DNA from 4 places in the Caulobacter sp. HJHS_5 genome. Region 1 is predicted to be linked to each of the others. Evidence: predicted binding sites of a transcription regulator. Region 1 holds the regulator's gene; each other region holds the start of a gene.
What was found. Region 1 encodes LexA, which represses DNA repair genes until DNA is damaged. Its sites were predicted from a motif close to ATGTTCNCNANNTGTTCT; they were not measured.
Positions count from the first base shown of each region.

Region 2: ACFLIT_RS10075 (YifB family Mg chelatase-like AAA ATPase) is a predicted target of LexA. The motif match lies at 5,273-5,290, and genes of this name have one in related genera.
Region 3: ACFLIT_RS17520 (ImuA family protein) is a predicted target of LexA. The motif match lies at 2,860-2,877, and genes of this name have one in related genera.
Region 4: ACFLIT_RS10530 (putative DNA modification/repair radical SAM protein) is a predicted target of LexA. The motif match lies at 2,181-2,198, and genes of this name have one in related genera.

Region 1 is NZ_JBWZNC010000001.1:484,057-491,467, forward strand. It holds gene ACFLIT_RS02535 (sensor histidine kinase) at 1-711, opposite strand, end outside; gene ACFLIT_RS02540 (response regulator) at 708-1,382, opposite strand; gene ACFLIT_RS02545 (DUF1259 domain-containing protein) at 1,556-2,443, shown strand; gene ACFLIT_RS02550 (hypothetical protein) at 2,555-2,788, opposite strand; gene ACFLIT_RS02555 (anthranilate synthase component II) at 2,863-3,453, shown strand; gene trpD (anthranilate phosphoribosyltransferase) at 3,458-4,471, shown strand; gene trpC (indole-3-glycerol phosphate synthase TrpC) at 4,464-5,240, shown strand; gene lexA (transcriptional repressor LexA) at 5,393-6,079, shown strand; gene ACFLIT_RS02575 (ComEC/Rec2 family competence protein) at 6,087-7,411, opposite strand, start outside.
Region 2 is NZ_JBWZNC010000004.1:353,359-360,769, forward strand. It holds gene ACFLIT_RS10060 (S1 family peptidase) at 1-357, shown strand, start outside; gene ACFLIT_RS10065 (AmpG family muropeptide MFS transporter) at 358-2,067, opposite strand; gene ACFLIT_RS10070 (response regulator) at 2,084-3,592, opposite strand; gene ACFLIT_RS10075 (YifB family Mg chelatase-like AAA ATPase) at 3,636-5,186, opposite strand; gene ACFLIT_RS10080 (tannase/feruloyl esterase family alpha/beta hydrolase) at 5,440-7,194, shown strand; gene gshB (glutathione synthase) at 7,208-7,411, opposite strand, start outside.
Region 3 is NZ_JBWZNC010000009.1:97,269-104,679, reverse strand. It holds gene ACFLIT_RS17530 (ferredoxin--NADP reductase) at 1-678, shown strand, start outside; gene ACFLIT_RS17525 (polysaccharide biosynthesis protein) at 818-2,776, shown strand; gene ACFLIT_RS17520 (ImuA family protein) at 2,893-3,675, shown strand; gene ACFLIT_RS17515 (Y-family DNA polymerase) at 3,584-5,122, shown strand; gene ACFLIT_RS17510 (error-prone DNA polymerase) at 5,119-7,411, shown strand, end outside.
Region 4 is NZ_JBWZNC010000005.1:17,685-25,095, forward strand. It holds gene ACFLIT_RS10525 (UdgX family uracil-DNA binding protein) at 1-933, opposite strand, end outside; gene ACFLIT_RS10530 (putative DNA modification/repair radical SAM protein) at 933-2,168, opposite strand; gene ACFLIT_RS10535 (DUF983 domain-containing protein) at 2,278-2,643, opposite strand; gene ACFLIT_RS10540 (helix-turn-helix domain-containing protein) at 2,931-3,182, shown strand; gene ACFLIT_RS10545 (SulP family inorganic anion transporter) at 3,209-4,435, opposite strand; gene ACFLIT_RS10550 (DUF167 domain-containing protein) at 4,676-5,014, shown strand; gene ACFLIT_RS10555 (transglutaminase family protein) at 5,074-5,970, shown strand; gene ACFLIT_RS10560 (hypothetical protein) at 6,000-6,149, shown strand; gene ACFLIT_RS10565 (hypothetical protein) at 6,164-6,406, opposite strand; gene ACFLIT_RS10570 (hemerythrin domain-containing protein) at 6,635-7,183, shown strand; gene ACFLIT_RS10575 (catalase) at 7,227-7,411, shown strand, end outside.

The DNA.
Region 1 (7,411 bases):
CGTCACCAACACCGGCGTGGCCGAGGACTCGAACGCGAGACTGCGCCCGGCCTTGGCCGCCAGGGGCGCGAAATGTTCGACGACCTGCGCCGCGACCGCGCCGAGATCGACCGTCTGTCCCAGGCTGAGCGGCTGGGCGTCCAGGCGTGCGACGCCGAGCAATTGGGCCACGAGGCGGTTCATCCGCTCGGAGTCGAGTCGCAGGCGGCCGACCTCGTCGGACGGCGGCAGCGCCTCGAGCCCCGCAGTCAGAATAGCCAGGGGCGTACGCAACTCATGGGCGGCGTCGGCGGTGAACTGGCGTTGGGTTTCGAACCCCTTGGCCAGGCGGTCGAAGGCCTCGTTCACGGCGGCCACCACCGGTTGCAGTTCCGAGGGCAGGCCCTCGCTCGACAGGCGCACTCCGACGGCGCCAGGCGTCACGGCGGCGGCTTGAGCCGCGACCGCGCGAAGAGGCTTCAGACTGGTCCGAAGGGTGAGGACGGCGATCGTCAGCACGGCGATGAAGAGGATGGGAACCATCCAGCCGATGTCCCCCATGAACTCGGCGACGAACTTGTCGGCCTTGCCGTCCTCCGACAGCGTCCTGGCCGCGTGAACCGCGGCGCCGATGGCCGCCGCCAGGCCGCCGCCGAGAGTCACGGCGAGCAGCAGGCCGAGCCGGAGCAGCAGTTTTCCCTCCAGCGAACGTGGCCGGAAGACCCGCCTCACGCCCCCTCCTCCAGGAAGTAGCCGACGCCCCGCACCGTATGGATCGTGCAGGCCGCCTTGGCTTCGATCAGCTTTCGCCGCAGGTGATGCACGTGCACCGGAATGGCGTTGGACTCCAACTCGTCGCCCATGCCGTAGAGCTTTTCCTCCAACAGCGCCTTCGGCACGACCCGCCCCAGGCGGCGGAGGAGATGTTCGAGAATGGCGATCTCCTGCCGGGCCAGCGGCACAACCTGACCATCGACCTCCACGTCGCGCCCCACGGTGTCGAGCACCAGGTTGCCGGCCTCCAGCCGCACGCCGAGCGGTCCGCCCGGTCGCCGCAGCAGGGCCTTCACCCGCGCGATGACTTCCGCCAGGGCGAAGGGTTTGATGAGGTAGTCGTCGGCGCCGGCGTCCAGCCCGGCCACTCGATCCTCCACCGCATCGCGCGCCGTCAGAACCAGGATCGGGGGCGTATCCGGCTTGCGCCGCAGGTCGGACAACAGCCGCAGACCGTCGCCGTCCGGCAGGCCGAGGTCGAGCACGGCGGCGTCATAGCAAGTCAGTTCCAGCGCGGCCTCGGCGTCAGCGACCGTCGCCACGGCGTCGACGACGAAACCGGCCTGGCGCAGGCCCGCGGCGACCAGGTCGGCGATCCGCCGCTCATCCTCGACGACCAACAGACGCATGGCTCCTCGCAGCTTCGAAACGCGATAGGGCGCGGTTCGTTTTATGGCTGTTTTAAGAGCCCTTCGCCCCGGCGCCGCCCTCTAAAACTGCCTTAAACTTCGCGAGCAGACTGCAGGGGTGTTTTCAAGAGCGACCGGAGCCCGCCTCCGTCGCATCCCGACGGAGGCCCGCCATGAGATCCCGCCTGATCGCCGCGACCGCGTTCATCTCCGCCCTGCTCGTCTCGCCGGTCATGGCCGCCGACTGGGCGGCCGTCGGCAAGGCGCTCGGCAAGACCGGCACGGTCACCGGCAACGTCTATCGGGTCGGCCTGCCGCGCACCGACCTGCAGGTCACGCTCGACGGCGTCGCCATCAAGCCGACGCTGGCGCTCGGCTCCTGGGTGGCCTTCGACGACATGGGCGCCGAGAGCATGGTGATGGGCGACCTCGTCCTCACCCACGCCGAGGTCAATCCGGTGATGTCGGCGCTGATCGAGCAGGGCTTGGAGATCACCGCCCTGCACAACCACCTGCTGCGTTCGACGCCCTCGACCATGTACATGCACATCGGCGGCCACGGCGATCCGGTGAAGCTGGCGACAGCGATTCACGCCGCCCTGGCGAAGAGCGGCACGCCTTTCACCGCGCCCGCCCCCGCCTCCGCCGCGCCGCCCGCGCCCCTTGATTTCGACGTCGCCGGAATCGAGCAGGCGCTCGGCGCCAAGGGCGCGTCCAACGGCGGGGTCCTTCAGTTCAACATTCCGCGCGCCGAGACGCCGAAGGTCGGGGGCATGGCGGCGCCGACCGCCATGGGTTCGGCCATCGCCATCAACTTCCAGCCCACCGGCCAGGGCAAGGCGGCGATCACCGGCGACTTCGTATTGACCGCCGACGAGGTGAACCCGGTCATCAGGGCGCTGCGCTCCAACGGCATCGAGGTCACGGCCCTGCACAACCACATGCTCGATGACGAGCCGCGTCTGTTCTTCATGCACTTCTGGGCCAATGCCGACGCCAAGACCCTGGCGACCGGCCTTCGAGCCGCGCTCGACAGGGTCAAGACCGCCAAGCCAGGCTGACCTCACGTTGCACCCCCGTTCGAATTCGGAAGGCGAGCCCGCGCTCGCACGCAGACTTGTGCGCCTTGACACCCTTCGCACTCGGCATCGCCGTCGGAACGGGTTCGCTCTCTACCGCACCGCCGGCGTCATGCTCAGGGTGATGCTCTCGCTTTCGGCCGGCAGATGCCGCGTCGTCGTCGGCGGGGCCAGGATCATCGAGACCGCGAAGGCCATCGCCGCCAGTGCGGCGAACGCCGCGGCGGCCAAGGCGGCCCAGCGGCCGTCCTTCTGCAGGGGCGGCTTCAGAAGGCCGCGGATGTAGCTTACGGCCGCCGGATCGAGGGCGGAATCGGTCATCGCCATGGGCCGAGCCTAACCCAGGCCCTTGCGTCGCGCGACGCGGAACCCCAAAGAACACGGCCTGAAAGGTTCGGCCCATGATCCTGGTCATCGATAACTACGACAGCTTCACCTACAACCTCGTCCACTATCTGAACGAGCTGGGGGCCGAGACGGTCGTGCGCCGCAACGACGCCCTGTCGGTGCAGGAAGCCCTGGGCCTGGGTTCGGAAGCCGTCCTGCTGTCGCCCGGCCCCTGCACGCCGGACCAGGCCGGCATCTGCCTGCCTCTGCTGCGCGGCGCCCCGGCCGACCTGCCGATCCTCGGCGTCTGCCTCGGTCACCAAGCCATCGGTCAGGCCTATGGCGGCGACGTGGTCCGCGCCAAGGAGATCCTCCACGGCAAGACCAGCGCCATCCACCACGCCGACACGGGCATCTTCAAGGGTCTGCCCAACCCCTTCACGGCCACCCGCTACCACTCGCTCGCCGTCAGCCGCGACACCCTGCCGGACGACCTGGAGGTCACCGCCTGGACCGAGGACGGCGAGATCATGGGCTTCCAGCACAAAACCCGCCCCGTCCATGGCGTGCAGTTCCACCCGGAATCCATCGCCACCGAAGGCGGCCACCAATTGCTCGCCAACTTCCTGGAGCTGGCCGGCGTGAAGCGCCTCGCCGACGCCTGAACCCATGAGCGACGCCTTCAAGCCCCTGCTGGCCAAGCTGGCCGACGGCGCGACCCTGTCGGAAGACGACGCCGACGCCTTCTTCTCCGCCTGCCTGCGCGGCGAGCCGACCCCGGCCCAGGTGGCCGCGGCCCTCACCGCCATGCGCCTGCGCGGCGAGACGGTCGGCGAGATCACCGCCAGCGCCCGCGCCATGCGCCGCGCCGCCGTGATGCTCGAGCATCCGTTCGACGTCATCGACACCTGCGGCACCGGCGGCGACGGCCTGCACACCTATAACGTCTCCACCGCCGCGGCCTTCGTGGCGGCCGGCGGCGGGCTGAAGGTGGCCAAGCACGGCAACCGCGCCCTCTCCTCCCGCTCCGGCTCGTCCGACGTGCTGGCGGCCCTCGGCGTCAAGCTCGACGCCGGTCCTGGAGCCCAACTGAAAGCTCTGGAAACAGCCGGCATCTGCTTCCTGTTCGCCCCGGCCCACCACGGCGCCATGCGCCACGTCACCCCGATCCGGGCCGAACTCGGCTTCCGCACGGTGTTCAACCTGCTGGGCCCGCTATCGAACCCGGCCGGCGCCAAGCGCCAGGTGCTCGGCGTTTACGACCTGCGCCTGCTGGAGCCGCTGGCCCGCGTGCTCGGCGCCCTCGGCGCGACCCGCGCCTGGACCGTTCACGGCCAGGGCATGGACGAGCTGACCACCACCGGCGAGACCCACGTCAGCGAATGGCGCGACGGCGCCGTGCGCCATTTCACCATCACGCCGGAAGCCGTCGGCCTGCCGCGCGCGGCCTTGTCCGATCTCACCGGCGGCGACCCGGCCGTCAACGCCGGGGCCATCGAGGCCCTGCTCGGCGGGGCCAAGGGCGCCTATCGCGACATCGTGCTGCTGAACGCCGCCGCCGCCTTCCTGGTCGGCGACAAGGTCGAGACGCTGCGCGAGGGCGTCGAACTGGCCGAAGCCGTCATCGACGACGGCCGCGCCCGCGCCGCCCTGGACCTGCTGATCGAGGCCACCAATGGCTGATATTCTCGACAAGATCGCCGCCTACAAGCGCGAGGACATCGCCGTCCGCAAAGCCGCGCGCCCGACCGTCGACGTCTCCGAGGCCTCGCACCCGCGCGGCTTCCGCGCCGCCTTGGCCCGCGACGCCGCCCCCGGCCGGCTCGCCCTGATCGCCGAGATCAAGAAGGCTTCGCCCTCCAAGGGCCTGATCCGCGCCGACTTCGATCCGCCGTCGCTGGCCCAGGCCTACGCCGCTGGCGGCGCCAGCTGCCTCTCCGTGCTAACCGACGCGCCCAGCTTTCAGGGCGACGACCGCTTCCTCGTCGCCGCCCGCGCCGCCGTCGACCTGCCGGCCATCCGCAAGGACTTCCTGGTCGATCCCTGGCAGGTGGCCGAATCCCGCGCCCTCGGCGCCGACGCCATCCTGATCATCATGGCCATGGTCGACGACGCCCTGGCCGCCGACCTCTACGCCGAAGCCCTGCGCCTCGGCATGGACGCCCTGGTCGAGGTGCACGACGAGGCCGAGATGGAGCGCGCCAACGCCCTCGGCGCCGACCTCGTCGGGATCAACAACCGCAACCTGCGCACCTTCGAGGTCGATCTGGCCTGGACGGAAAAGCTGTCCGCAATGGCGCCCACCGACGCCCTTCTGGTCGCCGAGAGCGGCATCTTCACTCCCGCCGACGTCGCCCGCTGCGCCGCCGCCGGCGCGAGCGCCATGCTCGTCGGCGAAAGCCTGATGCGCCAGGCGGACGTGACCGCCGCGACCCGGGCGCTGCTCGCCTGAGCCTTTTTCTCTGATTGTTCTCGACGCCGATGTTCCAGGCCGACCCTTGGTAAGACGGCGTTAACCACAGAACGCCTAGAGAACGAATTCGACGTTTGCGGTTTGTTCCGCTACAGTCATCGACACAGAGATTCGCAGCGAGGGCCTTGCCGATGCTCACCCGCAAACAGCACGAGCTGCTCATGTTCATCCATGAGCGCATCAAGGAAACCGGCGTCTCGCCGTCGTTCGACGAGATGAAGGAGGCGCTCGATCTGGCGTCCAAGTCCGGCATCCACCGGCTGATCACCGCCCTTGAGGAGCGCGGCTTCCTGCGCCGCCTGCCCCACCGGGCCCGGGCCTTGGAAGTGGTCAAGCTGCCGCAGCAGGCCACCACCGCCGCCCCGCCACGCGGTCGCGGCGCCTTCACGCCGAAGATGGTCGAGAACACCGGCGCCGCCATCGCGGCCAATGACATGCGCGAGCTGCCGATCCTCGGCAAGATCGCCGCCGGCACCCCGATCGAAGCCATCCAGCATGAGCGCGACCGCCTGCTGGTTCCCGAGAGCATGCTCGGCGCCGGCGAGCACTACGTCCTCGAGGTGCAGGGCGACTCGATGATCAACGCCGGCATCCTCGACGGCGACTTCGTGATGATCCGCAAGGGCGACAACGCCAACAACGGCGAGATTGTCGTCGCCCTGATCCTCGGCGAGGAAGCCACCTTGAAGCGCCTGCGCCGCAAAGGCGCCTCCATCGCCCTGGAAGCCGCCAACCCCGCCTACGAGACCCGCATCTTCGGACCGGACCAGGTTCAGGTGCAGGGCAAGCTCGTCGGCCTGATCCGCCGTTACCACTGATCCGGCGCTAGCCGTCGTCCTCCGAGGCGGCCGCCGTCCACGGCCGGCGGCCCCTCAGCGTCTGGGCCCAGACGATCCGCCAGCCGCCCGCCGTCCGATAGAGCTCGGCCGCCCCGCCCCGGGCGAAGTCCTCGCCGGTCAACCGCAGCTTGCCCTCGCACACTGCCGGCCATTCGCTCGGCGCCGGCCCTCGTAGGCTGACGATCTCGCCTGTCTCGCACAGGCGCTCGATCTCCGCCGCCTTGGGCGTCCGCTTGCCCCATGACGCGGCCAGGGCGGTCGGCGCGGTGGTCGGGGTGCAGGCCATCCGCCCGCAGTCGAAGCCCGGGGCGGTCTCATCGATGGTCAGGCCGCGGCGCCGGCTCCACAGGTCGACGCCGAACCGGCTGACGTCCGGCCGCAGCAGCACCGCCTGCTCGCCCACCCGCACCGCCGCGCTGGCGCCGTTCGAGGCGATCCAGGCGTCGGGCGCCGGCGGCCTCGGCCACAGGCTGACGGCGAAGGCCAGCGGCAGGCCGAGCCACCGCAGCCGTCCGCGCCACAGGCAGAGCCACATCAGGCCGAGGAACGCCACCACCAGCGCCGCCGACGGCGCGCTCGCCACGGTGATCTGGGCGAACGGCGCCTTGGCGAACCAGTCGGAGATGGCGCTCATCGCGCCAATGCCCCAGCCCGCCACGGTCAGGAACGGCCCGCCCAGCCCGAACGGCTCCAGCACCGCCCCGATGGCGAGAGCCGGCATGAACACGAAGCTCGACAGCGGCGCGACCAGCAGGTTGGCGGGCAGGCCCCAGACGGCGACGCGGTTGAAGTGCTGCAGGGCGAACGGCCCGGTGGCCAGGCCCGCCACCAGGCTGGCGAGGATGCTGATCCCCAGCCAGGCCCCGAAGCCCTGGGCGATGCGGATCGGCCAGGGCACGGAGATCTCCCTGGCCGGCGTCGGCCACGCCTCCGCCAGGGCCACGAGGGCGGCGGTGGCCGCGAACGACATCTGGAAGCCGGGCGTCGCCGCCGCTTCCGGCTGCATCAAGAGGATGACCAGGGCCGCCAGCGCCAGGGCGTGCAGGCTGATCGCCCGCCGGTCGGCGAGCACGGCGAGGAACGCCACGGAGGCGGTGATCGCCGCCCGCTCGGCCGGGGCCGGCGCGCCCGAGAGCACGAGGTAGGCGCCGACGGCTCCAAGTCCGGCGACCGCCGCCCACTTCTTGCCGTCGACGCGCAGGGCCAGCCACGGCCACGCCGCGATGCCCAGGCGCACGGCGGCGAACACGAAGCCGCCGACGATGGCCATGTGCAGACCGCTGATCGAGAGAATGTGCGCCAGGCCCGAGG
Region 2 (7,411 bases), on a different contig from region 1:
CTGGGCCGCGAGACCCTGGTCGTGCATGGGCGCGGCGCGCGGTCCGAGCCGGTGCTGGTCTGGGCCGAGGTCGGCCGCACCGACAGCCTGAAGGGGACACTCGCCGGGCTTTCCGGCGCCCCGGCGCTGGACGCCGCCGGGCGGGTGATCGGGGTCACCGTCGCCGAGGCCCCGCGCCGAGGCCGCATCTACACCACCGCCCCCGAGACCATGGCCGAGGCCCTCGCCGCCAGCGGCCGCCGCGGCCCCAGCGCCCTGCCGACCGGCGAACCGATCACCACCGACAACTACGGCCGCGTCGCCGACGGCCTGCGCCGCGACCTGCGGGTGGCGCAGGTGGTGTGCCTGCTGGCCTGATCAGCCCTCGGCCGTCGCCGGGTCGGGATTCGGCGGTTGGCGCGCGGCGACGATGAAGCTGAGCACGACGCCGGCGATGCCGATCACGGCCGAGTAGAAGAAGAAGGTGACGTAGCCGGCCCCCATGGCGGCGGGGGCGACGCCGATCTTCGCGCCGGCGGTGAGGCTCTCGGCGGGCAGGCCGGCGAACATCGGCTTGAACAGGGCGGCGGGACCGCCGGCCTCGGCCGACTTGGCGGCGGCCTCGACGATGCGGCCCGACTGGCTGGCGATGATCTTGCCCGGCAGGGCGTAGAGCGAGCTGAACAGGGCGTATTGGGTGGCCGTGAAGCCGGAGCCCGTGAGGCTGGACATGTAGGCGATCAGGGTGGTGCCGGAGACGCCGCCCAACGCGTTGTCGACGCCGATGGCGACATAGAGCGCCGGCACGCTGTGGCCCTGGGCCGCCAGCCAGGCGAACACCAGATTGCTGAGCGGGCCGGCGAAGGCGCCGATGACCAGGGTGCGCATCAGGCCGAGTTGGCCGACCATCCAGCCGCCGAGGGCCACACCGCCCATGGAGGCGGCGACGCCGAACACCTTCCGCACCTCGGCGATCTCGGGCTTGGTGAAGCCGAGGTCGAGATAGAAGGGGTTCATGATGTTGAGCACGAAGTCGGAGACCCGGTAGACGCAGATCAGCGCCAGGATCAGGCCGGCCGCGCCGGCGTAGCGCCGAAAGAAATCCCGCAACGGATCGCCCAGCGCCGCGCCGAGATAGACCCCCGGCCGCGTGCGACGCCCCGGAGCCGGCAGGGCGGCGAGGACGATCAGGGCGCCGCCCGCCAGCACGCCGGCCAGTTGCACGAAGATCGACCAGTCCTGCCCCTTCCAGGCGCCCGCAAGGGCTTCGCCCGAGCCCGCCTGACCCAGGGCGGCGAGCAGGTTGGAGATCACCGACGCGTCGCCCGCCAGGCCCGATCCCAGGATCAGGGCGCCGGCCACGATCAGCAGGCCGCGCACGATCCATTCGATGGTCTCGCGGCCGGGACTGGCGACGACGCCCTCGGCGTGGATCGGCCGCAGGCGGTGCTCCGTCTCGCGCGGGGCGAAGATCACGCTGATCACGCCGATCAGCATCATGGCGGCCATGACGGCGTAGGCGACGTTCCAGTTGTAGGCGGTGGCCAGCAGCAGGGGGATGGCTCCGGAGATGATCATCGAACCGCGATAGCCCCAGGCGTTGGCGGCCGCCGTGGCGCCGAGTTCCTCACGCTCGGAGACCTCGATGCGCCAGGCGTCGATGACGATGTCCTGCGTGGCCGAAACGAAGCCGACGAACACCGCGAAGGCGGCCATCAGGCCAAGATTGGTCATCGGGTTGACGCTGGAGATCAGCCATAGGCCGAGCATCACCAGCGCCTGGGTGACCAGCATCCACGAGCGGCGGTGGCCGAGGAGCCGGGTCAGGCCCGGCACGGCGGTGCGGTCGATCAGCGGCGCCCAGAGGAACTTGAAGCTGTAGGACAGGGTGGCGAGGCTGAAGAAGCCGATCACCTCCAGCGACAGGCCCGCCTCCCGCAGCCAGGCCGAGAGGGTGTCGAACACCAGCATGAACGGCAGGCCGGAGCTGAAACCGAGCCCGAGGATGCACAGCGACTTGCGGTTGGCGAAAGCCTTGAGGCCGGCGAGGCCGCCGCGCTTGGGCGCCTTCGCCTCGGTCTGCGTCATCGTGGTCCCCTGAGTCTCAGGAGGCGACCTTGGCCTTCCGAGCGGGCCGCGTCCAGCGGATGAGGACCGAGCGCAGGGCGTCGGGCGTCAAGGGCTTGACCAGGAAGTCGTTCATGCCGGCCGCCAGGCAGGCGCGGCGGTCGTCGTCGAAGGCGTCGGCGGTCAGGGCGACGACGGGCGTTCGCACGCCGCGCGTCCGCAGGGCGCGGGTGGCGTCGACGCCGTTCAGCCCCGGCATGCGCACGTCCATCAGGACGAGGTCGTAGACCTGGGCCGAGAGGGCGGCGAGCGCCTCCTCCCCGCTGCCGGCGCGGTCGACCTTCGCGCCTTCACGCTCAAGCAGGGTGCGGGCCAGCAGGGCGTTGATCGGGTTGTCCTCGGCCAGCAGCACGCGGACGCCGCGCGCCGAGGCGTCCGCGACGCGGTCGTCGTCCTTGGCCGGCGCGGCGGACGCGGCGATCGGCTCCGAGAGGGCGTGGCGCACTTGTTCGGCCAGGGAGGCGCGGCGCAGGGGCTTGATCAGATAGCCGGCGAACCCGGTCGCGCGCCGGCGGGCGATCTGGCCGCGTTCCTCCGGCTTCAGCAGAACGATGGCCCGGCGGCCGGCCGGCGCGCGGAGGGGGCGGCCCCTGCCGGCGAGGGCCTGGTCGATCAGCAGCACGGCCTCGGCCGGGGCCTGGGCGACAGCCTCCTCGAGCGAGGCGAAGACGAGGGCCCGGCCGCCGCTCGCCGCCACCTGGCGAGCCGCCGCGCGGCGGACGACGACGCTGGGCGAGGCGATGGCGACGGTGAGGTCCGCCAGCGACCGGTCGCCGCCGCGCGGGGCCGGCAGGGCGGCTTCGAGCCAGAACGCCGCGCCGCCGACCTCGCCGTCCCAGGTCGCGTCGCCGACGCCCACGGCGCCGTTCATGGCCTCGGCGAGACGCGAGACGATGGCGAGGCCGAGGCCGGCGCCGCCGTGCTTCCAGTCCTCACTGGGATTGGCCTGTTCGAACGGCATGAAGATGCGTTCGCGGGCTTCCGCCGCCACGCCCGGACCGGTGTCGCACACCGAGAAGCGGACGCGGCCGCCCTTGGCCCTGTCGCAGGCGAGCAGCAGGCCGCCGGTCTGGGCGTATTTCACGGCGTTGCCCGCGAAGTTGAGCAGCACCTGGCGCAGGCGCGCTTCGTCGCCGACGATCTCGCGGATGCCCGGCTCGACCGTCCAGGCGATCTCCAGGCCCTTCTCGTGAGCGCGCGGGCTCATCAGCTCGGCCACCTGGCGCAGCAGATCCTCGGCGGCGAACGGAGCGGGATGCACCTCGATGCGGCCCTCGCCGAGGCGGGCGAAATCCAGCACGTCGTTAACGAGCCCCAGCAAGTGCTCGCCGCTGTCGCGCAGGGCGGAGACATAGGACCGCTGTTCGGCTGTCAGTCGCGTGCCGTCCAGCAGGCGCGCCATGCCCAGCACGCCGTTGAGCGGCGTGCGGAACTCGTGGCTCAGGGTAGCCAGTTGGGCGGCGGTGACGGAGCGTTCGCGCGACATGGCGGTAAGCTTACCGGCCGGGGCTTAAGAGACGGTCAAACGCCTACCAGCCGGTCAGGGAGCCTTCTCCGAAGCCGGCTTCGGCGCCGACCACCGTGCGCCGGTAGGCCAGGGCCTCGGCGATATGAAGGCGGCGGACAGCGTCGGAGCCTTCCAGGTCGGCTATGGTGCGGGCCAGGCGCAGGGTGCGGGCCCAGCCGCGAGCCGAGAGACCGCCGGCCTCCGCGGCGCGGGTCAGCAGGGCGCGGCCGGCGTCGTCGAGCGCCGCGATGGTTTCAAGGAAGCCGCCGTCGGCGCGGGCGTTGATCATCGGCGCGCCCTCGACGCCGATGGTGCGCTCGGCCTGAGCCCCACGGGCCATGGCGACGCGGCGGGCGGCCTCGGCCGTGCCCTCCTGAGGCGGCGGCAGGGCGAGATCGGCGGCGGTGACCGGCGGCACGTCGACGGCGAGATCGATGCGGTCCATCAGCGGGCCGGACACCCGCCCCTGATAGTCGCGCTGGCAGCGGGGCGCCTTGCCGCAGGCGCCCTTGCCCGAACCGCCGTGGCCGCAGCGGCAAGGGTTCATCGCCGCCACCAGCTGCACGCGGGCCGGATAGCGCACATGGGCGGCGGCGCGGGCGACCGTCACCTCGCCGGTCTCCAGCGGCGCGCGCAGGCTGTCGAGGGCCTGGGGGCTGAATTCCGGCAGTTCGTCGAGGAACAGCACGCCGTTGTGGGCCAACGACACCTCGCCGGGCTTGGCGCGCGGGCCGCCGCCGGTGAGCGCCGCCATGGTGGCCGAATGGTGCGGACTGCGGAACGGGCGGGCGCGGGTCAGCGCGCCCTTGGCGATCAGACCCGCCACCGAATGGACCATCGAGGTCTCCAGCAGCTCCTGAGCCGACAGCGGCGGCAGAAGGCCGGGCAGGCGTTGCGCCAGCATCGACTTGCCGGAGCCCGGGGGGCCGCAGAACAGCAGGTTGTGACCGCCGGCCGCGGCGATCTCCAGCGCGCGCTTGGCCGCCTCCTGGCCTTTGACGTCGCGCATGTCCGGGCCGCCCGTGGCTTCCAGAAGCTGGCCCGGCTTCGGATGACCCATGATCTGGGTCCCGCGAAAATGATTGATCAGGGCGATCAGCGAGGCCGGCGCCAGGATCGGCGCCTCGCCCGCCCAGGCCGCCTCCGGCCCGCAGGACTCGGGGCAGATCAGGCCGAGCCCCATGGCCCCCGCCGCCACGGCGGCCGGCAGACAACCGGCCACAGGCATGATGCGGCCGTCGAGCGCCAGTTCGCCCACCGCGGCCCAGCCGTCGAGCGCGCCGGCCGGGATGATGCCCATGCCCACCATCACCGCCAGGGCGATCGGCAAATCGTAGTGGCTGCCTTCCTTCGGCAGGTCGGCCGGACCGAGGCTGGCGACGATGCGCTTGGCCGGCAAGGCGAGACCGAGGCCGGTAAAGGCGGCGCGCACGCGCTCGCGGCTCTCGGCCACCGCCTTGTCGGCGAGACCGACGACGACGAACTGCACCTGGCCGCCGGTGAACTGCACCTCGACCTCGACGCGACGCGCCTCGACCCCTTCGAACGCGACCGTGACGACGCGCGCGACCATGAAATAAGCCTCCCGCCAGCCCTTGTTAAAGCCCGCACTTATCCACAAGCCGAGCACGCCACGCGGCCCAGATCAAGAACAAAAAAGGAACTTTATAAGAAAATGAAAGGAGTCAGACAGTTCGGTGACTCTCTTGAGACTGTGCTCAAGCTCCAAACAGGCGCTCACCCTTGCGCGGCGCGGCGCTTGCGGCAAGCTTCGCTTTGACTAGCGACGGCCATGGCCGAGGTGATGGGGTGATTCCGTGCATCAGATGAGATTCGCGCCGCTGGCGGCGGCCGTCCTGGTGATCGGCTGCGCCTCCGCCAAGGCGCAGCCCGTCCCGACGGCGGCGACGGACCGTGGGTCGCTCACCGCCTGCGCGGCCCTGAAGGACGCGGCCCTCCCCGTCGCCGGGACCATCGTCTCGGCCGAGCCTCGAGCCGCCGGCCCGATCAAGGGCGGCCCCGGCCAGGGGCCGGGCGACGCGCCGGCCCATTGCGAGGTCGTCGGCCGCCTGCTGGAGCGCGCGGGCGCCAATGGCCAGACCTATGTCATCAAGTTTCAGCTGCGCCTGCCGGACGCCTGGAACGGCCGCTTCTTCTTCCAGGGCGGCGGCGGCTCGAACGGCGCCATCGGCAACGCCATCGGCCCGCTGATGGGGGCCCAGCCGAGCAACGCGGTCAGCCAGGGCTACGCCGTGGTCAGCCAGGACTCCGGCCACGACAACGACGTCAACCGCGACCCGGCGCGGCAGGGCGAGGTGACCTTCGGCTGGGACGCCCAGGCGCGGGCCGACTACGGCGGGGCCTCGATCCCGCCGGTGGCGGCGACCGCCAAGGCCCTGATCGCCCGCTACTACGGCCGCGCGCCGCAGTTCAGCTATTACGTCGGCGGCTCCAAGGGCGGGCAGGAAGGCTTCATGGCCGTGCAGCGCTACGCGACGCTGTTCGACGGGGTGCTGGCCGGCTACCCGGGTTTCCGCCTGGCCGACGCCGGCGGCGTGGGCCAGATGTGGGACGCCCAGGCCATGGCCGAGGCGGCGCGGGCCATGGGCGCGACGGCGGCCGACGGCCAACCCCTGCTCAACAAGGCCTTCACCGACGACGACCTGCTGCTGGTCTCCGGCGCGGTGCTGAAAGCCTGCGACGGGTTGGACGGCCTGGAAGATGGGATCGTCGAGGCCTTCCCCGCCTGCGACACGGCACGGGTCGCCCCGGCGCTGGCGACGGTCACCTGCACGGGCGCCAAGGCCGCCGATTGCCTGGCGCCGGCCCAGGTCACCGCCCTGCGCAAGATGTTCGACGGCGCCAGGGGGCCGGACGGCCGCCTGCTCTACGCTGACTGGCCGTGGGACGCCGGCATCGCCTACCGCACCGCGCAGAGAAGCGTCAGCGGCGGCTGGCGGATGTGGAAGCTCGGCCCCTACGCCTCGCCGACCAACAACGGCCTGGCCGTGGTGCTGGGCGGCAAGTCGGCCTCGGCGGTGTTCACCTCGCCGCCGACGGCGGTGGCCGACGACCCCGGCGCCCTCACCCGCTACAGCCTCGGCGTCGACGTGGCCGAGAACGCCCGCAAGGGCCGCGTGAAGTGGGGGGCGCTGAACCAGAGCTCGGTCGACTTCATGAACGCCGACAGCGGCGATCTTTCGGAGTTCAGCCGGCGCGGCGGCAAGCTGCTGATCTATCACGGGGTCAGCGATCCGGTGTTCTCGATCAACGACACCATCGCCTGGTGGGAGAAGGTGAACGCCATGGATCGCGGCCAGGCGGCCCGGTTCGTGCGCCTGTTCCCGGTGCCGGGCATGAACCACGGCCAGGGCGGGCCGGCGACCGACCAGTTCGACGCCTTCGGCGCCCTGGTCGCCTGGCGCGAGCGCGACGTGGCGCCGACGCAGTTCACGGCGACGGCCCGGCCCGGCGCGCCCTGGCCCGGCCGCACCCGCCTGCTCTGCGCCTGGCCGCAGCAACCGCGCTATCAGGGCGGCGACACCGAGAGCGCGGCGTCGTTCCGCTGCGTCAATCCTTAAAGCGTAGCGAGCCTTAGCGCCCGGAGCGGATCGCCTCGATCCGCTCCCACATTGTCGCCGTGACGTCCGGCCCGCCGAAACGTTTCAGCTGCTGGGCGCCGGTCGGCGAGGTGACGTTGATCTCGGTCATGTAGTCGCCGATCACGTCGATGCCGACGAACAGCAGGCCCCGGCGGCGCAGTTCCGGGCCGATGATCGCGCAGAGTTCGCGGTCGCG
Region 3 (7,411 bases), on a different contig from region 1:
ATGATCGGCCTGCCGCCCCGCGAGGAGCTGGGCGAGAAGAAGCCGATCCTGCGCGCCTATTCGGTGGCCTCGCCGCATTTCGCCGAAGAACTGGAATTCTTCTCGATCAAGGTGCCTGACGGCCCGTTGACCTCGCGCCTGCAGCAGATTCAGGCCGGCGACCAGATTCTGCTCGGCAAGAAGCCGACCGGCACCCTGGTGCTCGACGCCCTTAAGCCGGGCAAGCGCCTGTTCCTGTTCGGCACCGGTACCGGCCTGGCCCCCTTCCTGTCGGTGGCGCGCGACCCCGACGCCTACAGCCGCTTCGACCAGGTGATCGTCGCCCACGGCGTGCGTGAAGTGCAGGAACTAGCCTACCGCGATCTGTTCGGCGGCGAAATCCACGAGGATCCGCTGGTCGGCGACGAAGCCAAGGCGCAGCTGGTCTATTATCCGACCGTGACCCGCGAGCCGTTCGAGCGCCAGGGCCGGATCACCGACCTGATCTCGGGCGGCAAGCTGTTCGCCGACCTCGGTATCCCGGGCGGCAAGTTCGACCCCGAGCATGACCGCGCCATGCTTTGCGGCTCGATGGCGATGATCAAGGACACCGCGGCCCTGCTGGAGGCGCATGGCCTCGTCGAAGGCTCCAACGCCGAACCGGGCGACTTCGTCATCGAGCGCGCTTTCGTCGGCTGACGCCGACTTCGAACGCAGCATTGCCGGCTGACGCCGACGGGGAGCGCACCTTCGCCGGCTGACCGGCGCATCCGGCCCGCGATGATGGCGAGGGCGTCGGCGGCGTGCTAAGCCGCCAGGCGGGGCTAGAAGGAACCGTATGCGCATCCAGTTGCTCGGCCGGGCGGGGAAGTTCGCGGTCCACCTGACGCTGGCCTTCCTGGCCTGGCTGCTGGCGGAGACCATGGCGACCGGTCGCGCCGCCGGTCTCGCGAGCGTCGCCGCCGGCGGCCTGTTCGCCCTCAGCGCGGGCCTGGTCGAGATCGTCTTCCGTGTCGAGCGGGCGCCGTGGCGGTTCGTCGCCGTGCCGGACGTCCTGCGTCTGGCCCGGTCCGCCGTGGCGACCGGTCTGCTGTTCGCGGCCCTTTCGGCGGTCGTCGCGCCGCGCCTGGGCCTGGCTGCGCCGGAGAGCGTCCGCACGCTCGTGCTCGCCGTCATCTTCGCCTTCCTGGCTTTGGCCGGCCTGCGGATCCTGCGGCGCGCCCTGCTCGAAGGCGGCGTGGGCGCCGTTCTGATGCGTCTGCGTCCCGCGCCCCGGGCGGCGGCGGCGCGCACGCCGCTGCTGATCGTCGGCCCGGCCGCAGACGCCGAGGCCTTCCTTCGCGCGCCCGAAGCCGCGCTCGGCGATCGATATTCGGTGATCGGGGTGGTGACGCCCCACGCCCGCCATGTCGGCGACGAACTTCGCGGCGTCTGCGTGCTCGGCGCGACCGACGACTTCGACGAGGTGATGGCCACCCTGAGCGCCGGCAGCGCTCACCCGCGGGCCATCCTGTTCCTCAGCCCGCCGGATATCCTCGGCTCCGAGCGGCTCGGCCGGCTGAAGAGCGACGGCGTGCGCTTCCTGCGCCAGCCGGGGGTGATCGACCTCAACACCGCGCCGGGGGCCGTCGGCCGTCTGCGCGAGATCAGCCTCGAGGAACTGCTCACCCGTCCGCCCGTGGAGCTGGACCGGGAGGCCGGCCGCGCCCTGGTCACCGGCCGCCGGGTGATGGTCACCGGCGCCGGCGGTTCGATCGGCTCGGAGCTGGTCCGCCAGATCGCCGCCGCCGACTGCGAGCGCCTGATCCTGCTCGACAGCAGCGAGGCGGCCCTGTTTCAGATCGAGCGCGAGGTCGCCGAGTCGCGGCCGCAACTGGCCCTGCGCTCGGTGCTTTGCGATGTGCGCGACCCGGCGCGACTTAACGCCGTCTTCGCCGCCGAACGGCCGGGCGTGGTCTTCCACGCCGCCGCCCTGAAGCATGTGCCCCTGGTCGAACACAATCCGGCCGAGGGCGTGCGCACCAATGTGCTGGGCGCGCTCAATGTGGTGCGCGCCGCGCGGGCGGCGGGGGTCGGGCACCTGACCTTCATCTCCACCGACAAGGCCGTGGCGCCGGCCAGCGTCATGGGCGCCACCAAGCGGGTGGCCGAGGCCATCGTCCGCCAGGCCTCCAGCCCGGCGTCCAAGGGGCCGCGCGAGGTCTCGCCCCTGCGCACCAGCGTGGTGCGGTTCGGCAATGTGCTGGGCTCGGCGGGCTCGGTGGCCACCATCTTCCGTCGGCAGATCGAGCGCGGCGGTCCGATCACCGTCACCGACGAGGGCATGGAGCGGTATTTTATGACCATTCCGGAGGCGGTGTCGCTGGTGCTGCGCGCCGCCGCCATGGCCGCCGCCGACGCCAGCACCGAGCCGGGGGTGATGACCCTGGAGATGGGCGAGCCGGTGCGCGTCATCGATCTGGCCCGCCGCATGGTCGAACTGCAGGGCCTGACGCCCGGCCGCGACATCGCCATCGAGATCACCGGCCTGCGCCCCGGCGAGAAGCTGACCGAGGAACTCGTCGACGTGAACGAGGTCCAGACCCCCTGCGCGCCGGGGGTCAACCAGGCCGCCGTCGTCGGCCCGGCCGAGCGGGTCACCGACCACGACCTCTCGGAGTTGGAAGCCCTGGCCCTCACGGGCAGCGAAACCGCCCTGCGCGACGCCCTGTTCGGCCTGGTCGATCGCCTCCGGGGCGTCGACCCCGTCGTCGCCGCGCCGCCGCCGGCCACCCGCAAGCGCGGGGCGCGGGGGTAGGGGTCAACCCCCGGCGTCACCTTGGGACGTAGCGCGGATGTGATCGCGCGGAATCGACTCGACTCCAGGGCTCATTCGTTAATAGAACAAATTGAGAACTTGGAGATGAGCGGACGATGTCCCGCACCATGCGCCTGGCGGCCATGCGGGCCCAGATCGCCGCCCTGGAGGCGGGGACTCGGACTCCGACTCGCGTGCTCCCCTTCGGCGATCCGGCCATCGACGACTGCTTCCCGCACGGCGGCCTGCCGCTCTCGACCTGGCATGAAGTGGCCGGCGAGGGGCTGGAGATCGAGACCGCGGCGGCGGCGGGCGCCTTCGCCGCCCTGCTGGCCCGCCCGCTCGCTCAGAACAGCGTTTCCGGGGGCGCGGTGGTCTGGGTGCTGCGACGCGACGACCTGCATGCGCCGGGCTTGGCCAGCCTCGGTTTTCCGGTCTCCCGGCTGATCCTGGTCAAGGTGAAGGACGAAGCGGAGGCCCTGTGGGCCCTGGAGGACGCGCTCGGCGCGAGCGGGGTGGCGGCGGCGCTCGGCGAGGTGGAGGCCGTGGACCTGACCGCCGGCCGGCGGCTGCAGCTGGCCTGCGAACGCAGCGGGGCGACCGGGGTGGTCGTGCGCCGTCGGCCGTTCGGCGGCCCGCCTTCCCGACGGCGCGAGGCGGCGGGCTCGGCGGCGGCCAGTCGCTGGCGCGTGGCCCCGGCCCCCGGCGGGGAAGAAGACTTCGGGCTGGGCCCCGCGCGCTGGCGCGTGGCGCTCGACCGCTGCCGGGGCGGACGCCCCGGCCAATGGCTGATGGAGGAGGCCCGCAATGGCCCGCATGCTCTGCGTGTGGTCGCCGCTGTGGCCGATCGTGACCTGGCGGCGCAAGCGCACGCCGGGGCGCGACGCCTCGCAGGCTGAACCGCCCCCCTCTCCCTTCGTGCTGATCGAGACCGTCGCCGGGGTGCGGCGGCTTTCGGCCGTCGACGAGGCTGCGGCCGGGCTCGGCCTGTTCGTCGGCCAGAAGGCGGCGGACGCCCTGGCCCTGGTCCCCGAACTCGCCTTCGACGAGGCCGATCCGGCCGGCGACGCGGCGGCCCTGGAGGCGCTGTGCGACTGGGCGGTGCGCTTTTCCCCCGCCGTGGCCGTCTGCGCGCCCGACGGCCTGTTCCTCGACATCGAAGGCGTCTCCCACCTGTGGGGCGGCGAGGACGCCCTGCTCGACGACCTGGTGAGGCGACTGGAGCGTGACGGCGTGCCCGTGCGCGCCGCCGTCGCCGACACCGCCGGCGCCGCCTGGGCCCTGTCGCACCATGGCCCGGCGTGGACCATCGCCCCGCCCGGCGGCCACGGGCCGCTGCTCGAACGTCTGCCGGTGGCCGCCCTGCGGCTGGAGGCGGCCGACGCCGCCCAGCTGGCGCGCCTCGGCCTGGTCCGCATCGGCCGGCTGACCGACCAGCCGCGCGCGGCGCTGGCCCGCCGCTTCGGCCGCGCCCTGATCCTGCGGCTCGACCAGGCCCTCGGCCTGGCCGGCGAGGCCCTGAGTTTCCGCCGCCCCCCGACGCCGTGGGTGCATCGCCTGGCCTTCGCCGAACCGATCAGCGTGATCGACGACCTCCGCCGCGTCGCCCGCGACGTCGCCGAGGCCTTGTGCGCCCGGCTGGAAGAGAAAGGGCTGGGCGCCCGGCGCTTCACCTTCGGCTACCACCGGCTGGACGGCCAGGCGGCCTATCGCACCGTCGGCCTGTCGCGATCCGGCCGCGAGGCGTCCCGCATCGCCAAGCTGGTCGCGCCCAAGCTGGAGGACATCGATCCCGGCTTCGGCATCGAGGCCGTCACCCTGTTCGCCGAGGGAGTGCAGGCGCTGACCGAGGCGCAGGACGGGCTGGAGAGCGCCGGCCGCCTGCCCGCCGAAGCCAGTCTCGCGGCCCTGGTCGACCGTTTGACCAATCGCCTGGGCGAGGACCGCGTCTGGCGCGCCGAGCCCCACGCCAGCCACGTGCCGGAGCGGGCGGTCAGCCGAAAGCCGGCCTTGGATGGCCAGGCCGTCGGCGACTGGGATCCCGACCGCCCGCGCCCCTTGCGCCTGTTCGCCCGGCCCGAGCCGATCACCGCCCTGGCGGAAATCCCCGACAATCCGCCCAGGCAATTCAACTGGCGCGGCCGGTCGCACCGCGTGGTGCGGGCCGAGGGGCCGGAACGCATCGGCGAGGAATGGTGGCGGCGGCCCATCGAGGCGGTCGGTCCCGACCGGGTGCGCGACTACTATCGGGTCGAGGACGACAGCGGCGCCCGTTACTGGCTGTTCCGCGCGGGACTCTACGGCGCCGGCGAGCCGCGCTGGTTCCTGCACGGTCTGTTCGGATGACCGTGCGCTACGCCGAACTGCAGGCGACCAGCAACTTCTCCTTCCTGCGCGGGGCGAGCCACGCCGAGGAGCTGATGCTGACGGCCGAGGCCCTGGGGCTGGAAGCCCTGGGCGTCTGCGACCGCAACACCCTGGCGGGCGTCGTTCGCCCCTGGACGGCGCGCAAGACGCACCACCTCAAGGTGCGGCCCCTGACTGGTTGCCGGCTGGACTTCATGGACGGTCGCCCGAGCGTGCTGGTCTATCCCTCCGACCGCGAGGCCTATGGTCGTCTCACCCGTCTGCTCACCGTCGGGCAACTTCGCGGCGAGAAAGGCGAATGCCACCTCGGCTGGCGTGACTTTCTCGACCACGCCGAGGGGCAGCTTGTGCTCGTCGTCCCGCCCGACCGCCTGGACGAAGCGTTCGAGGCCGACCTCGCCCGCATGGCCGGCGACATGCGCGGCTCGGTGTGGCTGGCCGCCCATCGCGCCTATGCGGCGCAGGACCTGAAGCGCCTCGCCCGGCTCGACGCCCTGGCGCGCGAACACCGCGCCCCGATGGTCGCCACCGGCGACGTGCTCTATCACGGCCCCGAGCGCCGCCCGTTGCAGGACGTGATGACCTGCATCCGGGAGGGCTGCACCATCGAGACCGCCGGCCTGCGTCTGGAGGCCAACGCCGAGCGGCATATCAAGACCCCCGCAGAGATGGCCCGCCTGTTCGCCCGCTGGCCGCAGGCGGCGGAGCGGAGCCTGGAGGTGGTCGAGCGGATCAAGTTCGACCTGGGGCAACTGAGCTACGAATACCCGGACGAGCCGGTGCCGCCCGGCTCCACGGCGATCCGACATCTGACGAAGCTGTCGTGTGAAGGCGCCCGCAAGCGTTACCCCGACGGGACGCCCGCCAAGGTGATCCAGAACCTGTTCACGGAGCTGCGTTTCATCCGCAAGCTCGGCTACGCCAACTATTTCCTGACGGTGCACGACATCGTCGAATGGGCGAGGGGCCAGGGCATCCTTTGCCAGGGGCGCGGTTCGGCGGCCAATTCCTCGGTCTGTTTCTGCCTGGGCGTCACGGCGGTCGATCCCGCCAAGCACAAGCTGCTGTTCACCCGCTTCCTGTCCGAGAACCGCAACGAGCCGCCGGACATCGACGTCGATTTCGAACACGAGCGGCGTGAGGAAGTGATGCAGTACGTCTACCGGCGCTACACCCGCGACCGGGCCGCCATCGTCGCCACCGTCATTCATTATCGTCCGCGCAGCGCCATCCGCGATGTCGGCAAGGCGCTGGGCCTGACCGAGGACATCACCGCCGCCCTGGCCAAGACCGTGTGGGGCAGCTGGGGCTCAGGTCTGCCGGAGGAGCATATCCGCCAGGCCGGGCTCGATCCGGACAATCGCGAGATCAAGCGGGCCGTGGCCCTGGCCACCGAGCTGATGAAATTCCCCCGCCACCTGTCGCAGCATGTCGGCGGTTATGTGCTGACCAAGCGGCGACTCGACGAGACCGTGCCGATCGGCAACGCGGCCATGAAGGACCGCACCTTCATCGAGTGGGACAAGGACGACATCGACAGCATCGGCCTGATGAAGGTCGACGTGCTGGCGCTCGGCATGCTCACGGCCTTGCAGCGTGGGCTGAAGATGCTGGCCAAGGATCACGGCCGCGAAATCCTCGACATCGCCGACATTCCCGAGGAGGACCCGGCGGTCTACGCCATGCTGTCGAAGGCGGACTCCATCGGCGTGTTCCAGGTCGAGAGCCGGGCGCAGATGTCGATGCTGCCGCGACTCCGACCCCACAAGTTCTACGATCTGGTCATCGAGGTGGCGATCGTGCGGCCTGGGCCGATCCAGGGGAACATGGTCCATCCCTATCTGAAGCGCCGCAACGACCCGAAACTGATCGACTATCCGAAACCGTCTCCGGCGCATGGCCCCCAGGATGAATTGGAAGGCGTTCTCGGCGACACGCTCGGCGTGCCGCTGTTCCAGGAGCAGGCGATGCGCCTGGCCATCGAAGCGGCGAAGTTCTCGCCCGCCGACGCCGACGGCCTGCGACGCTGCATGGCGACCTTCAAGAACGAGGGCGATCTCAACGTCTACCGGGACAAGTTTGTGGGCGGGATGGTCGGCCGGGGCTATCCGCCGGAGTTCGTTGAGCGCTGTTTCGAGCAGATCAAGGGCTTCGGCTCCTATGGTTTCCCCGAGAGCCACGCCGCCAGCTTCGCCAAGCTGGTCTACGCCTCGGCCTGGATGAAATGCTTTTACCCGGATGTCTTCTGCGCCGCCCTGCTGAACAGCC
Region 4 (7,411 bases), on a different contig from region 1:
CGGCGACAGGTCGTCATAGGTCGCGTCGCGTTGGCGGCGCAGCTGCGCCTTCAGGGCGCGGGTCGAGGGTTGGACGTGCGGGGCGGCCACCATGAGGTCGGTTCGCCTTTCAGCCTGGGCGATCAGCTCCGGAATGAGTTTCGCTTCCGGAAGGTTGCTCCAGTACCGCTTGGGCATCTCCTTCTGCATCATCTTCGGCTTCAGCCGCGCCGGATTGAAGATCGAGGCGTAGTAGGTCGTCCACGCCGCCTCCAGCGCGTCCTCGCCCGGCGCGTCGGCTGGGTCGGCCCCCGGTGTGAAGGTCAGCAGCGTCTGGTCCCAGTGGGCGCAGGCGTCCGGCGTCAGGATCGACCAGGCCATGTTGGCGAACCGCCGCGCGAAAAACGGCGCGGTCAGTTCCACCACCCGGTGCGGCGGCTCGAACCAGGCGGCGTAGGCTTCCGGGTCCGTCCCCTCGATCAACCGGAAGCGCACGAACGCCTTCATCTTGTGGCTGGCCCGCGAGACGGCCCGCGCCATCTCGCCCAGCTTGGCGACCTCGGGATCGGACGCCACCTCCATCAGATGCGGCTCCCGCTGCAGCCGCCAGAGCAGGCTGTAGAGCCGCGCGAACCTGTCCGGCGAGCGGTGCAGGATGGCGAGGCCGGCGAGGTCGACGAAGGTGCGGGGCACGGAAAACGATTTCCCTCTCCCTTGATGGGAGAGGGGCAGGGGTGAGGGTGACTGCTGAGCTTCAGCCACACCCGAAAGTTCAAGCTGATCCGCCGAGGTCACCCCCACCCCTGCCCCTCCCCCATCAAGGGGGAGGGAGAACTGTGAGGCATCCACGCTCCACAGCACCTCCTCCGGCCCCACGCCCTCCTGGCGCAGCCCGCGCGCCGCCGCGCGCCAGCCGTCGAAGTCGATCTCGGACGCCAGCCGCACCAGCCGCATCAGAACAGACTCAGCTGCTCGGCCGGCTCCGCCCGCCGCACCGCCGCGTCCAGCCCGCCGCTGTCGGTCAGCGCGCGCGGCGACCAACCCTCGGCCACGACGAAGGCCTTCGAACGCGCGACGTTGCCGCAGATCCGCGCCACATCGTCCAGCGTCAGCCGCTTGTGCCGCCGCGCGGCCAGCAGCTTGTCGACGCCCCGGGTCCCCAGCCCCGGCGTGCGCAGCAGCCGCTCGCGGTCGGCGGTGTTCACGTCCACCGGAAAGTCGCCCCGGTTCTTCAGCGCCCAGGCGGTCTTCGGATCGACCGTCAGATCGAGGTTCTCGCCCGGATCGGCGATCTCGGCCCGGGTGAAGCCGTAGAACCGCATCAGCCAGTCGGCCTGGTACAGCCGATGCTCGCGCATCAGCGGCGGCCGCTTCAGCGGCAGGTTCGACGACGACTGCGGGATGGGGCTGAAGGCGGAATAATAGACCCGCCGCAGCTGATAGGCCCCGTACAGCGTCTCGCTGCGCGCCAGGATGTCGCCGTCGGCGGCGCTGTCGGCCCCCACGATCAGCTGCGTCGACTGCCCGGCTGGGGCGAACTTCGGCGGCTTGGCCCGCGTGGCTTTAGTCTCGGTCGTGTCCTCGATGGCCAGCCGCACCCGCCCCATCGCCCGCTTGATGTCGCCGGCCTGCTTCTCGGGCGCCAGCGCCTGCAGGCTCTCGTCCTTCGGCAGCTCGATGTTGATCGACACCCGGTCGGCGTAGAGCCCGGCCTCCAGGGCCAGAGCCGGCGAGGCTTCGGGGATCAGCTTCAGGTGGATGTAGCCGCGGAAGTCATGGTCCAGCCGCAGCGACTTCGCCACCCGGACTAGCGCCTCCATCGTATAGTCGGCGTTGCGGATGATGCCGGACGAGAGGAACAGCCCCTCGATGTAGTTCCGCTTGTAGAAGTTCAGCGTCAGGTCGACGACCTCCTGCACGCTGAACCGCGCCCGCGGCGTGTTCGAAGACACCCGGTTGATGCAATAGGCGCAGTCGTAGACGCAGAAGTTGGTCAGCAGGATTTTCAGCAGGCTGATGCACCGCCCGTCCGGCGCATAGGCGTGGCAGATGCCCATGCCCTCGGTCGAACCGATCCCCCGCCCGCCCATCGAGTCGCGCTTGGCCGCCCCCGACGAGGCGCAGGAGGCGTCGTACTTCGCGGCGTCGGAGAGGATGGCGAGCTTGCGCTTGAGGTCCAACAGGGCCATGACGGGACCCTATTGTTCTTCATTTGTTCCGTCGAGCGAAATCTCGCTAAGGCTAAGTTTCCATAGCCCTTTTGCGCCCGTCCGGTCTCACCGCCCCGACTTCGGAGTCTCAGGGCCGTTCATCGCCGCGACCGGCCTCCGACGCCCGGTTGTGAAACTGCAGAGCGATCAGCACGGCCTTGAACGGCCGTATCGCGGCCAGGGTCATCACGGCCATCACGGGTAGCCAGATCGCCAGTTCGATCCAGACCGGCAGGCGCAAGGCCACCTCGGTGAAAAGCAGCCCGAAACAGCCGATGCCGCCGACGATCAGCAAGATGAAGACCACCGGCCCGTCCCCGGAGTCGGCCTGCGTGAGGTCCGCCCCGCAGCTCACGCAGCGCTCGCGGACCTTGAGGAAGCCGCGAAACAGGGGCCCTTCTCCGCAATTCGGGCAGCGGCATCGCAGGCCGGCGACCAGCGGATGGACGGCCATGGGCGGATCTCCTTCGGCTCGGCGCCAAAGACCGGATCGACCCGGCAGGCGCGCCCCTCAAGCGCCGGTCGTGGCGGGATCGCCCGCGGATGACGCTTCGACGGGTCCTTGTCCGATCCGGCCTCCTGATGTGTCAACCATCAATACAACCGGCCTTGAAATCATTCTTGAGATGTAGCCCGGCGCTGGGCCGCCTCCCGGCGTTTGCGGCGCGCCCTCGGGCCATCGGGAAAGCCGCCGTCGGCAAGGGGCTTGTAGAGGCGCGGCGCATCACGATAGATCGGCGAATGATCACCGGCGCGCAGATGAAGGCGGCCCGAGCGCTGCTCGGCATCGACCAGAAGGAATTGGCCCGGCGCGCGGGGATTTCGCTCCCCACCGTCCAGCGCATGGAATCGTCGGAAGGATCGGTGCGCGCGGTGGTCGACAGCCTGGAGAAGGTGGTCGGCGCCCTTAACGCCGGCGGCGTCGAACTGATCGGCCCCGGCGCCCGCAGCGCCGGCGAGGGACGCGGCGTGCGGCTGATCGAAAAGGGCTGACATCGGGCGCGGCGACCGCCTGGGCGTCACGCCCCTTCTTCGGGAACCGGTCGGCGCAGCAAGGCCAGCAGCGCGGCCAGCACGCAGCCGGCGACGATCCCGCTGGTCAGGTCGTGCAGCAGGGTGACCGCAAAGGTCGTGAGCACCACCACGGCCGTTCGCCAGGACTTCAGCAGTCTGGCGAACTCCGCCTTCTCGGCCATGGTCCAGCAGACCACCAGCAACACTCCGGCCAGGGCCGATAACGGGATGTAGGCGGCCAGCGGCGCGGCGACCACCATGAAGGCCAGCAGGAAGAGCGCGTGCAGGATGCCCGACACCGGGCTGTGCGCCCCGGCCCGCACGTTGGTCGCCGTTCGCGCGATGGTGCCGGTGACGCAAATGCCGCCGAACACGGCCGAGCCGACGTTGGCCACGCCCTGAGCCACCAGCTCCATGTTCGAGCGATGCCGGCGTCCGGTCATGCTGTCGGCGACCTTGGCGGACAGCAGGCTCTCGACCGCGCCCAGGAGGGTGAAGGAAATCGCGGCGGGCAGAGCCCGCAGGACCGTGGCCGTGTCCAGGGGCGGAAGGGCCGGCGCGGTCAGGCCGCGCGGTATGCCGCCAAAACGACTGCCGATGGTTTCCACCGGCAGGCCCAAGGCCCAGGCGGCGGCCGACGCCGCGACGACGGCGATCAGCATACCCGGCCAGCCTGGCCTCAGCCTGCGCAGGCCGAGGATGATCGCCACGACGCCGAATCCCGATCCAAGAGCCCACGGGTTGATGCTCGACGCCGCCCTGGCCAGGGCTTCCAGCTTCGGGAAGAACTCCCCGGGCTCCGGCCCCGACAGGCGCAGGCCGCCGAAATCCTTCAGCTGGCTGGCGGCGATGACCGCGGCGATGGCGCAGGTGAAGCTCACCGTCACGGCGTGTGGCATATGCCGCACCAGCGAGCCGAGACGGAGAAACCCCAGCAGGGCCAGCATCGCTCCGGACAGGAGGACGGCGGTCAGCAGGCCGGGCAGACCCAGGCTCGCAGCCGTCGAGGCCACCAGCACGATGAACGCCCCGGCCGGCCCTCCGATCTGCACCCGGCTGCCGCCGAGCGCCGAGACCAGCGCCCCGCCGACGATGGCGGCGTAGAGTCCGCGCTCGGGCGTGACCCCCGAGGCGACCGCGATCGCCATAGATAGCGGCAAGGCGACGACGGCGACCGTGAGCCCGGCGGCGATGTCGGCGCGCAGGTCGCCGGCGCCGTATCCTTCGCGCAATATCGTCGCGAGTTTCGGCCGATAGAGGTGCGCGGTTGACGAGCCGTCAGGCATGGCCGAGCAGCGCCCAGGCGGCGCGCAACAGGGTGGATGGAAGCATCAAGGTGATGTACAAAACATCTATTTATAGGTCAATAAATTGCCTGTAGACATAAAAAGATGCTCCCCGCTTTGGGATCGGCTGCGTCGCCGGTGGAGGTTTTGCATGGTTCGGCGGCATCCCGGCGCGATGGAGGCGGCTTGACCGGGCGGAACGCCAAGGGCCGCTCGCCGACCGGCGCCGACGGCCCTTTCCATTGGTGGGAAGGCGACACGCTGGTGGTCAACATCCTCGGGACGCCGAGCGCCAGCCGCGACGCGATCGGCAAGCCCAAGGGCGCGCAGCTTAAGGTCAGCGTCACCGCGAGCCCCGAGATGGGACGCGCGACGGATCACATGGTCCGCTTCCTGGCACGGCAGTTCGATGTCTCTCCCTCGGCGATCGAGGTGGTTTTCGGCCGCACGAGCATCCACAAGCAGCTGAGGATCACCGCGCCCAAGACCTTGCCCGCCGTCTTCCGACAGACCTCGCTGCTTTAGTCGAACCGACGCTTCGCGCCTTCGGAACCCTCCTCGCCCCATGACGTTCGGCGGTCACTGTGACGCGCCTCTCCATCCTGCACGAAACCCGTTACGATTACGGGCGACCGGTCGGCTTTGGCCCGCACCGCCTATTGTTGCGCCCGCGCGACAGCCACGCCATCCGCATCGTCAGCGCCTCGCTGGAGCTTTCTCCAGGCGGTCAGACTCGCTGGGTCTACGACGCCCTCGGGAACTGCGTCTGCTGGCTGCAGCCCATGGGGCAGGCCTCCAGCCTGGTGGTGACGAGCCGCCTGCTGATCGAGCGCTTCCCCGCCCCGCTGGCCCCGCTCACCCTCGACGATCCGCGATCCGTCCTGCCCATCGTCTACGACCGCGCCGACCGCCTCGTCCTCGAGCCCTTCATGGCCCCGGCGGAGGATGACCCCCACGACGCCGTCCTGCGCTGGGCGCGCGGCAAGCTGCGCCCGGAAGACACCGCCCTCGACTTCGTCATGCGGCTGAACTCCGACATCCACGCCCAGTTCGGCTACAACGCCCGCACGGCCGAAGGCACGCAGTCGCCCGGCGACACGCTCGCCCAGCGCAGCGGAACCTGCCGCGATTTCGCCTGGCTGATGGTCGAGTCCCTGCGCCGCCTGGGCTTCGCCGCGCGCTTCGTCACCGGTTATCTCTACAGCGCCAGGCTCGACCCCGGCCGCGACGCCGAGACCGCCGCGCGCGGCGCCGGCGCCACCCACGCCTGGTGCGAGGTCTTCCTGCCCGACCTCGGCTGGACCGAATTCGACCCCACCAACGGCTTGGCGGAATCGCCGAATCTGATCCCCGTGGCCGTCACCCGCACCCCCGACCAGGCCGCCCCGATCAGCGGCGCCATCGTCGGCGACCCGGAAGGCTCGACCCTCACCGTCAAGGTGACCGTCCACGCCGAAAACGATTTGCAGGCGGCGGCATGACGACCGCCCCGAACCTAGGGAGAAGCGTGATGACCAGCGGGTTCCAACAGCAGCTTCCGATGCAGAACGCCTTCACGCGTTCCGCCCCCGAGCCGCAGAACGGCAAGAAAGCCGACCAGACGGCGCTGAAAGCCAAGGAAGTCCGCTCGTTCGCCGTCCCGAGACCGCCGGCGCACTGAACGGCCCGCGCCGCTCACAGGCGCCGGACCTCGTGCGCCCTCAGGAGTATCTGCTTCTGCTGCATCACGACTTCGAGCTGGGCTCGCAGGTCGCGCCACCAGGCGGCGTCGAGGTTCGGCGTCATCACCTCGATGATCAGGATGTCATCGTGCTCTTGGCGTTCGCCCTTCCTCCAGCGCCCCTTCGCCGGTGCGCGGGTGAAGGCCGTCACCCCGCCGAACCTGACCGTCAAACCGCGTTGCAGCAGGTCGAACATGGCGACGGGATAGGGTCGTCCTCGCGGGTTCGCGATTGGGAGGAATATTTCGACCAGCCAAGCCAACTCGGAGCGCCGCTCGTGTTGAGAAAATCCACGTCGATGCAAACCCCTGGGGCGCGGCCGGTTCCACTGGCGCCTCGAGAGAAAAAACTGTCGGAGAGATGACTCAGGAACGGCCTGCTCGCTGTCGGGTTGTGAAGCGCGACACAGCACAGCGAGGGGCTCATGGCCGTCACCAGCAAGACCAAAGCCACGCGCAAGGCCGCGCGCGCCGCAAAACCGAAATCCGCATCCAAGCCCGCCGCTGCGCCCGACGCGCTCGCCCTGCTCGAAGCCGACCACCGCGAAGTCGAAGCCTGGTTCGAGCAGTACGACGACCTGACCGAAGACGCGGACAAGAAGGCCTTGGCCGACAAGATCTGCCTGGCCCTGAAGGTGCACGCCCAGATCGAGGAAGAGCTGTTCTACCCGCCGGCTCGCGAGAAGACCGGCGACTTCGACCTGCTGGACGAAGCCACCGTCGAACACATGGGCGCGAAGAACCTGGTCGCCCAGATCGAGGCCATGGCTCCCGGCCAGCCGCTGTACGACGCCAAGGTCAAGGTGCTGGGCGAACAGGTCCGTCACCACGTCGAGGAGGAGGAGGGCGAACTCTTCCCGGAGGTGCGCGCCACCGATCTCGACCTCGTCGATCTCGGCCAGAAGCTCGCCGCCCGCAAGGCCGAGCTGATGGCGATGCTCGCTCCGCCGCCCGCGCTCGCCCCTCTCGCCTAACTCGCTTCCCTTCAGTCAGGCGCACAGCGCCGCGAGGATCATCATGGCCAAGACCACCAAGCCCCAGCCGGCCGACCCCAAGGCCGCGCGCCAAGCCACCGCCGGCGAGCCGCCCGCCACCACGCCCCCAACCGCTCTCGGCGCCGGGGCCGAACTGCATCAGCAGGCCGACGGCGTCGACACCTTGCTGACCACCAACCAGGGCGTCCCGATCAGCGACAATCAGAA